3 regions of the Teredinibacter franksiae genome follow, and region 1 is predicted to be linked to each of the others. Evidence: predicted binding sites of a transcription regulator. Region 1 holds the regulator's gene; each other region holds the start of a gene.

Region 1 (3,283 bases):
TAGATATTGCGTGCGTCAATGCCGATGGCAAAGCGCTGGCTATCGGCGTTGGGTGCGGCGGCTATTTGCTCGATAAGGGCCGGTAACAAGTTAACCGGTAGGTTGTCGATACAGGTGTAGCCTTCGTCTTCAAGCAGGTGTAGGGCCGACGTTTTACCGGATCCAGATCTTCCACTGATGATAAGCAGGCGCATAAAATTCTTCCGGGAAAGTTGTTCGCTGGGTAAGTGTAATACTGGTGCGCTCTTCGGAGCGCTTAGACCCGACGGGCTGAGCCATAGGCTTGGGCTCAGTTTTTAGTTTACACCAGAAGCGATACGAAACAATTCTTGATTGTTGTGACAGGCCCTCAGGCGCTTTGCGTAGCTTGGGTCTTGCAGGTTTTCGGCAAGGCTCGAGAGGGTTTGCAGGTGGGCGTCTTCAGCGTTCTCGGGCACCAGCATGGCAAATACTAGGTCCACGGGCTCACCGTCTACGGCGTCGAAGTCGATGGGCTGCTCGAGGGTAATACAGGCGCATAGGGTTTCACCCCCGGTGGCAAATCGGCAGTGGGGTATAGCAATACCCTGGCCGATACCGGTTGAACCCAAGCGTTCCCTTGAAACGAGGCTCTGAAAAAGCGCTGTCTCGTTGGTACCTTCAATGGCGTGGGCAAAAATGCCAGCGAGATTTTCTAGCAGGCGTTTTTTGCTGCTGTCGCTTGTGGCGGCTTTGCAGCGATCTTCGGAAAGGAGTGACGAAATCTGCATGGTGATTCGATTGCCGGTGATGTCCGTATTAATATTAGATGAGGTTTAAGTCTTTTGTGCAAAGCGATTGCTTTGTTGAGCAACTCATCGAATTGGCGCGCATTCTACCAATAATCCGTGATCTTCCAAGAGTTGGGAGCTGGGGAAATCAAAAAAAGAGTAAATAAAAATTTAATCACTTATTCAAGGTGTGGTAAATGGCTTTACACCAGCCGCTTTCGTTCGTTGGAAGGTGGTATGTGTAGCGATTCACGGTACTTGGCAATTGTGCGTCGGGCCACCTTGATTCCCTGCTCGCCCAGTAGCCCTGTGATTTTTGAGTCGCTTAGGGGTTTGCGTGCATTCTCTGCGGCCACCAATTTTTTAATGATGGCGCGAATGGCTGTAGATGAACACTCTCCGCCGGTATCGGTGGCAACATGACTTGAAAAGAAGTATTTCAGCTCGAAAATACCCTGGGGGGTGTGCATGTATTTTTGTGTGGTTACCCGAGAAATGGTGGATTCGTGCATTTCCACTATTTCGGCAACATCGTGCAGCACCATGGGCTTCATGGCTTCTGGGCCGTAGTCGAGAAAGCCCTGTTGTTTTTCGACAATGCAGGTGGAGACTTTTAGCAGGGTTTCGTTACGGCTTTGCAGGCTCTTTAAGAACCAGCGAGCTTCCTGTAGGTTGTCGCGCAGGAAAGTGTTGTCGGCACTGGAGTCCGCACGCTTTACCATCGATGCATAGCCGGAGTTAATGCGAAGCTTGGGGGCGATGTCGGGGTTAAGCTGCACAACCCAACGATTATTGACCTTGCTGACAAATACATCGGGTACTACATATTCGGTATCGTCGCTGCCAATGGATTCTCCGGGGCGTGGATTTAGCCCTTGGATGATACTAATGGCCGCTTGCAGTTCGGGCTCTTTGAGCCGAAGCTTGCGCATAAGTTGCTTAAAGTCGCGGCTTGCGAGCAGGTTCAGGTAGTCTTTTACCAGTGCGCGTGCATGGCTGATATCGGGGCCTTCAACGCCTAGCTGGTTCAGCTGGATAAGCAGGCACTCGCGGATATCTTGGCTGAGTACGCCCGGAGGATCGAACTGCTGCACGCGATGAAGTACGGCGAGAATCTCATCTTCTTCGAGTTCTTCATACTGTGTCATCAGGCTGGTGAACAGCTCTTCAAGCGGTTGCCCGAGAATACCGTTGGGCTGCACGGCATCGATGAGGGTTTCGGCAATTTCTCGGTCGAGGTCCGACATGGGGGTGAGGTTGAGTTGCCAGTGCAGGTGATCCTGCAAGGTTTCGGACGTGCCCCGGCGGGACTCAAAATCGTAATCTTCGCTGTCGGGTTTAGCTAGGCCGGAACCTGATGGCGTAGGTTCGTAAATGTCGTCCCAGCTGGTGTCTACCGCGAGGTCTGTTGGAATGCTGTCTTCATTCCAGTCACCGTCAGGCTTGTCGGCAAATTCCTCCGCGCTGCTGGTGTCATCGGCGCTCGCCGTGGTATTAGCTGCTTCGGTGTCCTGCGAGGTGTTTTGGTTGTCTGTTGCCGGCGGTGCTTGTTCGTTCGCGTCGTTTGTCGCTGGCGCCTCTTCTATATCGTCCGACGTTTCGAGCATTGGATTGGAGTCCAGCGCCTCTTGAATTTCGACTTGCAGGTCCAGCGTCGAAAGTTGCAGTAGGCGAATGGCCTGTTGCAACTGTGGTGTCATCGTAAGTTGTTGTCCCAGTTTTAGCTGGAGAGATTGCTTCATAGGATGAACTGCGAACGTGTAGTGAGTAAAGGGTTACAAGTCGTAGTTTAGTCTTCGTATTCGAGACGCGCAATGGTTTTTAAAAGCAAGGAATATGCCGGTTTGAAGACCATTTTAAGGGGGTTGTCAAGGAAATCTCGGGGATTATAGGGTGAAATGTTTACCTAGGTACACTTCTCGTACTTTCTGGTTGTTGAGTACTTCCGCTGCTGCACCTTCGGCAATAATGTGGCCCTCAGAAACGATATACGCCTTCTCACAGATATCCAGTGTTTCTCGTACATTATGATCGGTAATGAGTACGCCAATGCCGCGCCCTTTTAGGTGTTGAACAATTTGCTTAATGTCGCTGACAGAGATGGGGTCTACGCCGGCAAAAGGTTCGTCAAGCAGGATGAACTGTGGTTCTGTGGCTAGGGCTCTGGCGATTTCAACGCGCCTGCGTTCACCGCCAGAAAGCGCCATGCCCAGGCTGTCACGAATGTGTTGAATGTGGAATTCGTTAAGTAATTGCTCCATGGCGGCAATACGCTGTTTGCGGTTAAGCTCTGAACGGGTTTCTAGAATAGCCATAATGTTGTCGGCCACTGTCAGCTTGCGGAATACCGAGGCCTCTTGAGGTAGATAGCCAAGACCTTCTCGAGCGCGCTCGTGCATGGACATTTGGGTGACATCTTTATCGGCTATTGATATTGCACCTCTGTCAGCTTTTACGATGCCTGCAATCATGTAAAAGCAGGTGGTTTTTCCGGCGCCGTTCGGGCCCAAAAGGCCGACGATTTGACCATCTTC
Region 2 (3,283 bases), 2.7 Mb from region 1:
GCTTTACTTGGCCTAAGCCATTTTCACCCGGCGTGCCGGTAAGCGGGTCTCCGCTGGCCGCTGTTTCTAAAAACAAATTACCGCCAATAGCCTGTAACCCTGCTGGATTGACAAAATCCACCGTTTGGATATTACCTAACACCTGCGGGTCTGGTGTTCCGGGTATAAACGCGCTCACAATCCCATCGGTACCCACGGTAAGTCGATCTGCATTCGGTGGCACGGTAATAGCCGGCTGTAGTAACAAACCACTGGCATCCACAATTTCACCTTCTGCGCTTAAGTGCAGCTGGCCAGCTCGGGTGTAGCCTATATCACCATCCGGTTGCAGAATTTGGAAAAAACCACGACCGTCTATCGCCATGTCCAATGGCTGACCGGTAATTTGTAAGCTACCGGCCGTAAATTGTTTTTGAGTACCGACAACACGCACACCGGTACCTAACTGCAGGCCGGAAGGCAGTTGCGTTTCCTCGGTATTTTGTGCACCAGGTTGCCGCTGTATCTGGTAGAGTAAATCTTCAAATACTGCCCTATCGCGCTTATAACCAACGGTAGACGTATTGGCCAGGTTGTTGGCGATTGTTGTTAGCTGTATGTCCTGTGCAGCCAAACCTGTTTTACTGACATAGAGTGCTGAGTGCATATCACACCTCGTTAACCACTAACCCGCAACAGACTTGCTGAGGTTTCGGAATTTTCTTTAACATTTTTCATGATTTTCACCTGCATCTCGTATTGACGAGCGAGGCTAAGAACACTGGTGAGTTCGTTAACAGCGTTAACATTACTGCCTTCTACAAATCCGGAGATTAAACGTACTGCGCCATCCGCGGGAACATCTTGCTCAGGATTAAATGCGCGTAGCAAGCCGTCCGACCCGCGTTTTACCGTATCGAGTGGAGGGTTCACAAGGCGAATTCGATCCACAACAACCGGTGCATCTACACCCTGCCCTAAAGGAATAACCGTAATCGAGCCATCAACAGCGAGTTCAATTTTTTCCGCTGCGGGAATTGCCACCGGGCCTCCGTTACCCAGTACCGGCAAGTTATTGCCGGTTCTTAAAATACCCACACTGTCTACATAAAGAGACCCTGCACGAGTATATGCTTCGCTGCCATCTGGGCTCTGTACCGCAATAAATCCTTCGCCCTTAATGGCTACATCTAATTCTCGACCGGTATCGATTAGCGCGCCTTGACTAAAATCCGTCGCCGGGCTTTCTGCCAATGCATAGGCCCTTGTGGGCTGTCCGTCACCGTAGTACACGGGCATACTACGGGCTTGCGCAAAGTCGGCTTTGAATCCAGTTGTGTTGATATTGGCCAAATTATTGGCGTGCGCCGTTTGCGCGCGCATATTGTGTTTTGCGCCTGTCATGGCCACATAAAGTGCTTTATCCATGGGATATTGCTCTTAATTAGAAATAGTTTCGTAAAAATAGTAAGGAGTAAAAACGGTGGAATCTCGTCACTTTTTACGCTTCATTATGAAAAGAGCAATAAGAATGCCAGAAAATTAAAATGCACTAAAAGCATTTAGCTCATCTATGATAATTAGCTATTTTGGAGAGGGATAACCGAATTTTGCCCTAACCAGCTGTTCCACACACGTTTAACCGCGTAAAAAACACCATTGAGCAATTGCTGAATTTCCAGATTCAGAAAGCTTGGATAACAAGCATTCCTGAATGCTGGAGACTTACGGAGTGAAGGGTTCCAACAGCCAGTAAAAATAGCAAACCTTATCGCAAATTAATAATGGTTTGCGTTACCTGATCCGCCGTTTCAATAGTTTTAGCACTGGCCTGGAAGTTACGCTGGGCGATAATCAAGTTGACTAACTGTGCACTTAAATCCACATTTGATTCTTCCAATGCGCCAGATTGGATGGCGCCTAGCGCGGCACTTTGAGGTGTCCCCACATTCGGTGGCCCAGATTCAAAATTTTCTGCCCACATTGTACTTCCCACCGGCTGCAATCCCTGCTGATTGGTAAAGTCGGCAAGTGCGATTTGTGCAAGCGCCTGAGATTCTCCGTTGGTGTAACGGGCAAATATAATTCCGCTTTCATCAATACTCAAACCTGATAGGCGTCCGGTTGCATAGCCATCCTGGTCGACGTCATTCACCGAAAATTCGGAGCCAAACTGGGTCGTCCCCATTAGGTCAATCACAAAATTGGAAGAAGTCGGTGGCTCCGGTATTGCGGTTGTGCCACCAGCCAACACATTTATTGGCCCCATTGCCCCCGTTTGATTACCATCGTCATCCATCACAACCCAATTCGAAATCAACATATCGTCGGTTAATGTCTGGTTTAGTGAGCCGTCCTCGTTAAAATGCACGTTAAACATCGCTTCCGTAGGTTGCGTATTCCCCGGTGGCGGTAGCGCTGTATTTGGATCACCCACATCACTACCATCTATTTGAACATACATAGCCCAATGGTTTTGCGATGTGGTTAAATCGGTTGGATTGTATTCCTGTTTGACAAAAAACTGGGTCATCACGTGAGAGACACCTAGGCTGTCATAAATGCTCATGGATGTTGCGCTGTTATAGGTGGACTGATCAATTGGGTCGAACGCATTGAGTACAACGGGCGTAAATTCCGAATCCGATAGCGGTTGAAATAGGCCACCCGCAACCGGCACTGCATTTTCAATGGAATAGCCTTGGTCCAATACCATATTGATATTGCCACCCACCACGATTGAATTCAAAGTAGAATCAAAATTTCCTGCGCCAACGGGCGGTATCTGCAGGGTCTGTGACGGTGATCCCATGTCCCCTTGTATGGTAAGCGAATCTCCACCATCAATACTCTCGATATTGACCCGAACATCATCACCAACCGCTGATGTTAGTACCAGTGCTGTACCGGTAGCATTCAACTCGGCCGAAACACCCGGTAACGTAGAATTCGTTAGGCCGTTAACCTCCGCCTCCATCAGCGCCAGCGAGTCACTTACCAATTGAACATTGTTAATGGTCACGGTCATATTGCCGGCCGAACTATTAAAATTCGACAAGCTAGTAACGGTTTCAGCGGTCGCTGATATCCCAGGTAAGGCGTTTAATTTTGACGCGGTATCGGCAGCTGTTCCCCCCGCAAGACTAACAAAAGGCACGGTTTCACCATCCGGCCCGACGATATCAATACTTTGCTGTGGATACCCATTAGAAACCGCCGCTATTCCGCCTAAAGAAGGCGGCGCCGGATCAAGCCCCAACTGATTCACATTCCCTACTTGGTTAAGGATTTGAACCTGTGAATT
Region 3 (3,283 bases), 2.7 Mb from region 1:
GAATATCACCGGTGATGCCACCAATATTCCCCGCACTGTCCGCCTGAAAACCCTGCAGGCGCGCATCGGTATTATTGATGATGTAACCCTCATCATTTACACCAAACATACCGGCACGGGAATATAAGAGTTCTCCGTTATCGCTTAACTGGAAAAAGCCATTACCGTTAATTGCAAGATCCAGTTCGTTCTCGGTAAACGACACATTACCTTGGGAAAAAGTTTGGGCCACGTCCTGTACCTGCACTCCACTGCCGATAGCATTGGAGCCAGCACCCAGTACCGATGTAGCATAGACATCACCAAATTCCGCACGCGAGGATTTAAACCCCGTGGTGGAAGCATTTGCAATATTGTTTCCGGTAACGGTTAAATCCGTTGAAGCGGCACGAATGCCGCTGAGGGCGGTATCGAAAGGCATAACACTCTCCTGCTATTTACTGACTTCTGTATTGGCCAAATTATCGATCAATACGCGCTGCGGCAAAAATTTGCCGCCTATTCGTTAAACTGTTTCACATCGGTAAGCTCTACAGCCCCTACTCCAGCCAAGTTCAATACAAGTCCACCGTTGCTGGCAACGGTTACACTGTTAACATTGGCACTGAGAGCAGTAGCTAGCTGCACACTTTCACCGTCGGCATTGGTCGTAACTTTAAATTGATACACACCAGGCGCAACACCCTCTTCATGGCTACTTTGCCAATCCAGCAGTTCGCCATTTACCTCTGCGTTCATACCATCCCAGCGCATCACTAGCTCGCCAGGAGGTTGAATACCCAACGATATTTGATCAATCAAGGCACCGGATTCACTGAAAATATCGACACTGATATCACTGGAACTTGCCGGCACATCAACACTCGCCGTAACCACATCACCGGTTTCCAGTCGAGTACGATCCGTTGGCACGGTAACCGAGCGACCAACAAGCGTAGAAGCCTGTAGCGCTTGGTTGGCCATAAAATTATTGGTGAAAGAATCAAAATTATTGTTTAGCTTGTCCAAACTTTCCACCGAGCTAAATTGAGCCAGCTGAGCAATAAATTCAGTATTTTCTTGTGGGCTCAGCGGGTCTTGATGTTCCAGTTGGGTAATCATAAGTTCCAGAAAAGCGCTCTGCCCCAATTCATTCGACTTGGGATCATCTTTGGTTTTGTCGTCGATTGAGAATTCGCTGAATAAGCTGCTATTCGCAATACTGTTAACTTCATTCATGTACTTACCCTCTGCGGCACCCTACGCTTACTGTGACTCTATTGCCCCAATGTAAGGACACGTTGAACCATTTGTTTGGCTGCATTCATGACCTCTACATTCACCTGAAATGAGCGTGACGCGGAAATCATATTAGTCATTTCCTCAACGATATTAACGTTAGGGTAATAAACATAACCCTCTTCGTTGGAGTTTGGGTTGTGAGGCTCGTACCGAGGCTGTAAAGGTGCATTACTCTCAACAATACCTTGAACCTGTACTCCAATCGAATCGGGGTTTTGCTGCTGTAGGCCGCCTTGTTGCCCAGCCAATACTGATGCCTGTACAGCCGAAAATACCGGATGTCTGCCACGGTAAACCTGATCAATACTGGAACTGGCGGTTTCAGCGTTTGCGATATTACTCGCCGTTGTATTCAGCCGAACGCTCTGCGCGTTCATGCCCGATCCAGCCACATTAAATATATTCGATAAACTCATAATTCAGTTACTCGCCTCTTATGGCCTTCGTCAGCCCCTTGAACTTACTACTCAAAAAAGTAAACGACGCCTGAAACTCTAAGTTGTTCTTCATGAACTCGGCGTGCTCAACCTGCTCCTCTACCGTATTGCCATCAATACTGGGCTGGTTTGGCGTTCGATATAATGTCTCGGTGTAACCCACGCCCGCACGGTTAAAGCTGATATGCCGGGAACGGGTAGCACTCATGGATAAATCAGCCGACTGATTACTCCGCCGTGCTGTTAATGCCTGCTGAAAATTGATATCTCTGGATTTGTACCCAGGGGTATCGGTATTGGCGAGGTTACTAGCCAGCACACCGGCACGCTGTGCGCGTAGTTGCAATGCTGATTCATGTACGCCGAGGGCTTTATCAAACGAAATTGCCATGCTGCTATTGTGTCCGTTGTAATCTGCTGTGAATCTTACTTAATGGACAATTTGCAATGGCTATGCCAAAGATACCGAAAGCCGCTATGTCGTTGAAATTATTGATTTTTATTTTTATGCGAAGTAAATATGGCGTTTAAGAGCGGCAATGTTTTTCCTTTGCCCGTCTTTGTTGGCCGGCTTATTCTTTGTTTAGGGCACCTGTACTCTCTCCGTACACCTAAGCGGTCTTGGCTTTCCGATTGCCACCACTCAAGCCGATAAACACCGTGAAGCCACAGAAGCCAGGAAAAGTAAAGTGAGATAGAACGAAAAAACTCAACATCACAAAATAAAGATAAAAAGGGAAAGGAAAACAACGCAGTATGGTTTAGAAGGGAACCTATATTACCTCTGCCTGTAACTCTACTTGGCTCGGTATACAACACCAGGGTTGCAATGCACCATGTCAAACAGCTCTGAAGCACCCGCTAGGCTTTCTGAAGAACCCAAAAACAAATACCCCCCGGGTCGCATCGTACCGCGTATACGCTTAAGAATATCGCACTTAAGATCGGCAGAGAAATAAATAAGTACATTACGGCAAAACACCACATCAAACTTCCCAAGTAACAAATAAGATTCCTGTAAGTTCAAAGGTTTAAACGTAACGCGCTGACGTATATTAGGTTTTACCCGCCAATAATCAGGATGCGGGCGCTCAAAGAAATTGCGCAAACGCTCTTCAGACAACCCGCGCGCAATAGAAAGACGATCATATTCTCCCTGTTTAGCGCTATCGAGAATCTGACTAGAGAGGTCGGTCGCGATGATCTCCAAAGGCAGGCTACTGACACCCAGCTTCGACCGTAAAAATTCTTCCACTACAATACTGAGAGAATAAGGTTCCTGACCAGAAGAACAGGCCGCCGACCAGATACGTATACGGCTATCTTTGCTTTTATCGGCCAGATCTGGCAACAACATTTTACGGAAATGTTCATACGGGTAATTGTCACGAAACCAAAATGTTTCGTTGGTAGTCATGGCATCTATGACTTTTTGACGCACGGCCCGGTTGGAATCGCTTTTGATAAGTCGCGTGAGTTCAGCGAGCGAACTACATTCGTAATCGATTAATATACGTCTTATGCGGGTGGCCACCAAATATTGTTTATTATGGCCTAAATCTATA

What was found. The regulator sigma-54, encoded in region 1, starts transcription at its own class of promoters, with help from an activator protein. The targets are predictions, from matches to a motif close to TGGCACANNNNTTGCNNT.
Region 2: a site for sigma-54 is predicted at 1,499-1,516, ahead of flgF (flagellar basal-body rod protein FlgF). Genes of this name have one in related genera too.
Region 3: a site for sigma-54 is predicted at 2,160-2,177, ahead of flgB (flagellar basal body rod protein FlgB). Genes of this name have one in related genera too.

Annotation. Positions count from the first base shown of each region.
Region 1 is NZ_JACJUV010000001.1:3,445,982-3,449,264, forward strand. Features, by position in the region: gene rapZ (RNase adapter RapZ) at 1-194, opposite strand, end outside; gene H5336_RS14695 (PTS sugar transporter subunit IIA) at 297-749, opposite strand; gene H5336_RS14700 (RNA polymerase factor sigma-54) at 953-2,491, opposite strand; gene lptB (LPS export ABC transporter ATP-binding protein) at 2,636-3,283, opposite strand, start outside.
Region 2 is NZ_JACJUV010000001.1:773,464-776,746, forward strand. Features, by position in the region: gene flgG (flagellar basal-body rod protein FlgG) at 1-646, opposite strand, end outside; gene flgF (flagellar basal-body rod protein FlgF) at 658-1,407, opposite strand; gene H5336_RS03070 (flagellar hook-basal body complex protein) at 1,748-3,283, opposite strand, start outside.
Region 3 is NZ_JACJUV010000001.1:777,220-780,502, forward strand. Features, by position in the region: gene H5336_RS03070 (flagellar hook-basal body complex protein) at 1-421, opposite strand, end outside; gene H5336_RS03075 (flagellar hook assembly protein FlgD) at 499-1,218, opposite strand; gene flgC (flagellar basal body rod protein FlgC) at 1,257-1,697, opposite strand; gene flgB (flagellar basal body rod protein FlgB) at 1,705-2,109, opposite strand; gene H5336_RS03090 (CheR family methyltransferase) at 2,515-3,283, opposite strand, start outside.